2 regions of the Pseudomonas sp. S2_A05 genome follow, and region 2 is predicted to be linked to the other one. Evidence: predicted binding sites of a transcription regulator. Region 2 holds the regulator's gene; the other holds the start of a gene.
The links. The regulator sigma-54, encoded in region 2, starts transcription at its own class of promoters, with help from an activator protein. The targets are predictions, from matches to a motif close to ANTGGCATNNANNTTGCTNT.
Positions count from the first base shown of each region.

Region 1: the regulator sigma-54 is predicted to act here: its motif matches at 1,457-1,476, upstream of AB4O12_RS17185 (pilin).

Region 1 covers NZ_CP162775.1:3,775,726-3,777,927, forward strand. The annotation lists gene AB4O12_RS17175 (DUF2845 domain-containing protein) at 1-110, shown strand, start outside; gene AB4O12_RS17180 (BON domain-containing protein) at 346-699, opposite strand; gene AB4O12_RS17185 (pilin) at 994-1,410, opposite strand; gene pilB (type IV-A pilus assembly ATPase PilB) at 1,637-2,202, shown strand, end outside.
Region 2 covers NZ_CP162775.1:5,719,703-5,721,904, reverse strand. The annotation lists gene lptB (LPS export ABC transporter ATP-binding protein) at 1-393, shown strand, start outside; gene AB4O12_RS25795 (RNA polymerase factor sigma-54) at 560-2,050, shown strand; gene hpf (ribosome hibernation-promoting factor, HPF/YfiA family) at 2,124-2,202, shown strand, end outside.

The sequences.
Region 1 (2,202 bases), 1.9 Mb from region 2:
AAGAGTTTCAGGTCGAGGAATGGACCTACGGACCAAACAACGGCATGTACCAGTACCTGCGCTTCGAAGGCAATCGCCTGCGGCAGATCAACAGCAAACGCGGTAACTGAGAAGAGCAAAAGATCGCAGCCTTCGGCAGCTCCTACATTTGGAATGCATTTCCCTGTAGGAGCTGCCGAAGGCTGCGATCTTTTGATTCTCCAAATAGAACAGGCCCCGACACAAGTGCCGGGGCCTGTAATGGTCACATCCGTGTGACCGTTCGCATGAACTCTAAAGTTGCGGCAGACGTATTGCTCGGCCCGTCTGTCGCGTCTTCTCCCGGTTCAGGCGAGAAGTCTTGCCTTACTCGGCTTTCAGGCCGTCAGCAGAAACTGCTTTAACGCCTTTGATCTTTTTGGTGATCGCGACAGCGGTAGCTTTCTGAGCGTCTGTTACTGCTACGTCAGAAGACAGGGAAACTACACCTTTGTTGGTTTCGACTTTGATGTCGGTGCCTGGAATACCTTTTTCGGTAACCAGATCGCCTTTCACTTTGGTGGTGATCCAAGTGTCGGAAGTAGCTTCTTTAGCCTTGGTAACTTCACCGGCAGCCAGAACCATTGGCGACTGGGTAGCCTGAGCGGACTGGGCGAAAGCGCCACCAGCCATGGTCAGGGTCAGAGCGGTAGCAGCGGCAGTGATAGCGAACTTCTTCATACGAGTAACTCCTGTTTTTACTGGAAGTCTGCTGTAACGCTTGTCAGCAGGGTTACCGGAGATATTGCGAACGCTGTGCCAACTTTTTCGACCGCATAAAATCGTTTAAAAACAAACAGTTATGAAAAACGCTGATTTTCATTTTCATGCAAAATGCATGACGTGCGTGAAAATCACATGCAAGTTGCGGTTTTTTGGAAAGTTCATAAGCTGCTGAAATTATTGGAGCTTTTAAAAACCGTTGCGTAATAAAAAGCTCCGCAATTGCGGAGCTTTTTAAGTTGCAGGTGCGTGTCAAACGCCCGGGCAGCTCGTAGTTGTATATTCTTTCGAGCCGGAGAACTTACAGGTCCAGCCAGTGGTAGGACTGCGTGTCAGCGTTACGGTCTGGCCGAGAACAGGCGCTGGAGCGTTGAGCAGCGTACAAGTAATAGTACCCGTCCCATCGGCGACTTTTCCGGAGGCCGCCAACGTGCAATTCTGCGTGGCCGCTGTGCCGCCGTTCACGTTGGTAATGCTCGGGTCAGTCGATCCGGCATTGATCACGTCTTCAAAATTGACCTTAAGAGCTGATGCTTCCGCAATCCCAGCGGTCACCTTCGACCGCGCCTGATACTTCGAATACTGCGGCAGGGCGATAGTCGCCAGAATGCCGATGATCGCCACAACGATCAGCAGCTCGATCAATGTGAAACCTTGTTGTTTTTTCATAGACACGCTCCATGCATGAGTCGAAATCTCATGATCTGAACAAGGCTCAGCACAGCCCATGCCAACGCCTTTCAGGCCCCGCCTGCTGGGCGCGCGCAATCGCCTGCGCCGTTTCCTACAACCCGCAACCGCACTATCTGACACTTTTTGTCACCTGCACCGGCCGTGTTTGGCGCTGTCACTTGACTAGGCTATAAGTCATGAACGGCAAGCGTGCGGAATCCCCATGAATGACATCGCTCTGAGCGGTCTGGCCAAGCAATTGGTCCAGGCCGAACTGCTCACGGAAACAAGTGCCCGGCAATCCTGGGCGCAGGCCCAGCGCAATCGCGTGTCGCTGGTCAATTACCTGGTGCACAACAAACTGGTCAACAGCCGGCAAATTGCCGAGATCGCCTCGGAACATTTCGGCATGGCCCTGCTCGATCTGCATTGCCTCGACAAAGAGACTCAGCCCAAGGGCCTGGTCAGTGAAAAACTGGTTCGTCAGCATTGCGCCCTGCCCTTGTGGCGGCGCGGCAACAAACTGTTCGTGGGCCTTTCCGACCCGAGCAATCAGCAGGCGATCAGCGACATCCAGTTCAGCACCGGCCTGAGCACCGAAGCGATTCTGGTCGAGGACGACAAACTCAGCGACGCCATCGACAAGTTCTTCGACAGCCATGCCTCGGGCCTGGAGGAAATGGCCGATGTCGATCTCGACGGCCTCGACGTCGAGTCCATTGATGACAACAAACAGGACGTGATCGGCGGCCTCGATGCTGACGACGCCCCGGTCGTACGTTTTGTGCA
Region 2 (2,202 bases):
GCCGGTCGTCGCAAGGAGCTGGAAAGCCTGCTGCAGGAATTCCACATCAGCCACATCCGCGACAACCTCGGCATGAGCCTGTCCGGTGGTGAACGCCGCCGGGTGGAAATCGCTCGCGCCCTGGCGACGGCACCGAAATTCATACTGCTCGACGAACCGTTCGCCGGCGTTGACCCGATCTCGGTCGGCGACATCAAGCAGATCATCCATCACCTCAAGGCCAAGGGCATCGGCGTGCTGATCACCGACCACAACGTGCGTGAGACGCTGGATATTTGCGAAACCGCTTACATCGTCAACGACGGTCAACTGATCGCTGAAGGCGATGCCGAGACCATCCTGGCCAACGATCTGGTCAAGGAAGTGTATCTGGGTCACGAGTTCCGCCTGTAAGCGCGACAGCGCTGTATCGATTCAAGGCGCATTTATCCGCTTTAATTGTTACAGCGCTCTAGGCAAACACTTCAGTTTCAGGCATATAATTTGCTTAAGTTTGGCGCTTCGGCGCCCTGTAGTGGATGGCGCAAAGCGCCGGCGAATAAGGTGTTAAGCCCCTGCCATGAAACCATCGCTAGTCTTGAGAATGGGCCAGCAGCTGACGATGACACCGCAGCTGCAACAGGCCATCCGCCTGCTCCAATTGTCGACCCTGGACCTGCAACAGGAGATCCAGGAGGCTCTGGAATCCAATCCGATGCTCGAGCGCCAGGAAGAAGGCGACGACTTCGACAACGCCGATCCGCTGGCCGACAACGCCGAACAGAAGCCCGCCGAAATCCAGGAACCCTCCTACCAGGAAACCGCCCCGACGGTGGATAACCTCGAGGATGGCGATTGGAACGAGCGTATCCCCAACGAACTGCCAGTGGATACTGCCTGGGAAGACGTCTACCAGACCAGCGCCAGCAGCCTGCCGAGCAGCGATGACGATGAGTGGGATTTCACCACCCGCACGTCGGCCGGCGAGAGCCTGCAAAGCCATCTGCTCTGGCAACTGAACCTGGCACCGATGTCCGACACCGATCGCCTGATCGCCGTGACTCTGATCGACTGCATCAACAATCAGGGCTATCTGGACGAAACACTCGAAGAGATTCTTGAAGCGTTCGACCCGGAACTGGACATCGAGCTCGACGAAATCGAAGCTGTCCTGCATCGCATCCAGCAATTCGAGCCCGCCGGTATCGGCGCACGCAACCTCAGCGAATGCCTGCTGCTGCAATTGCGCCAGCTGCCCGCGAAGACGCCGTGGCTGACCGAGGCCAAGCGTCTGGTCGCCGATTACATCGACCTGCTCGGCAGCCGCGATTACAGCCAGTTGATGCGGCGCATGAAGCTCAAGGAAGACGAGCTGCGCCAGGTCATCGAACTGGTGCAGAGCCTCAATCCGCGTCCCGGCTCACAGATCGAGTCGACCGAAGCCGAATACGTCATTCCCGACGTGATCGTGCGCAAGGACAACGAGCGCTGGCTGGTCGAGCTGAACCAGGAATCGGTGCCTCGCCTGCGCGTCAACGCCCAGTACGCCGGTTTCGTGAAGCGTGCCGACACCAGCGCCGACAACACTTTCATGCGCAACCAGTTGCAGGAGGCCCGCTGGTTCATCAAGAGCCTGCAGAGCCGCAACGAAACCCTGATGAAAGTGGCCACGCAGATCGTCGAACATCAGCGCGGCTTCCTCGAATACGGCGACGAAGCAATGAAGCCGTTGGTATTGCATGACATCGCCGAAGCGGTCGGCATGCACGAATCGACGATTTCCCGGGTGACCACACAAAAATTCATGCATACCCCGCGCGGTATTTATGAGCTGAAATACTTTTTCTCCAGCCACGTCAGCACCTCCGAAGGCGGCGAATGCTCGTCCACGGCGATCCGCGCGATCATCAAGAAACTGGTCGCTGCGGAAAATCAGAAAAAGCCGTTGAGTGACAGCAAGATCGCTGGTTTACTGGAGGCACAAGGCATTCAGGTGGCTCGCCGCACCGTCGCCAAGTACCGCGAATCCCTCGGAATCGCGCCTTCGAGCGAACGCAAGCGGTTGATGTAAGCCACGTTACAGCGTTCCAGTGGCAGGCTTTTCGGCCTGCCGCTTTATGCACTGGCAACGAAGGAGAAGCTGTATGCAAGTCAACATCAGTGGACACCAACTGGAAGTGACCCAACCTCTGCGTTCCTACATCGAGGAAAAACTCCAGCGAC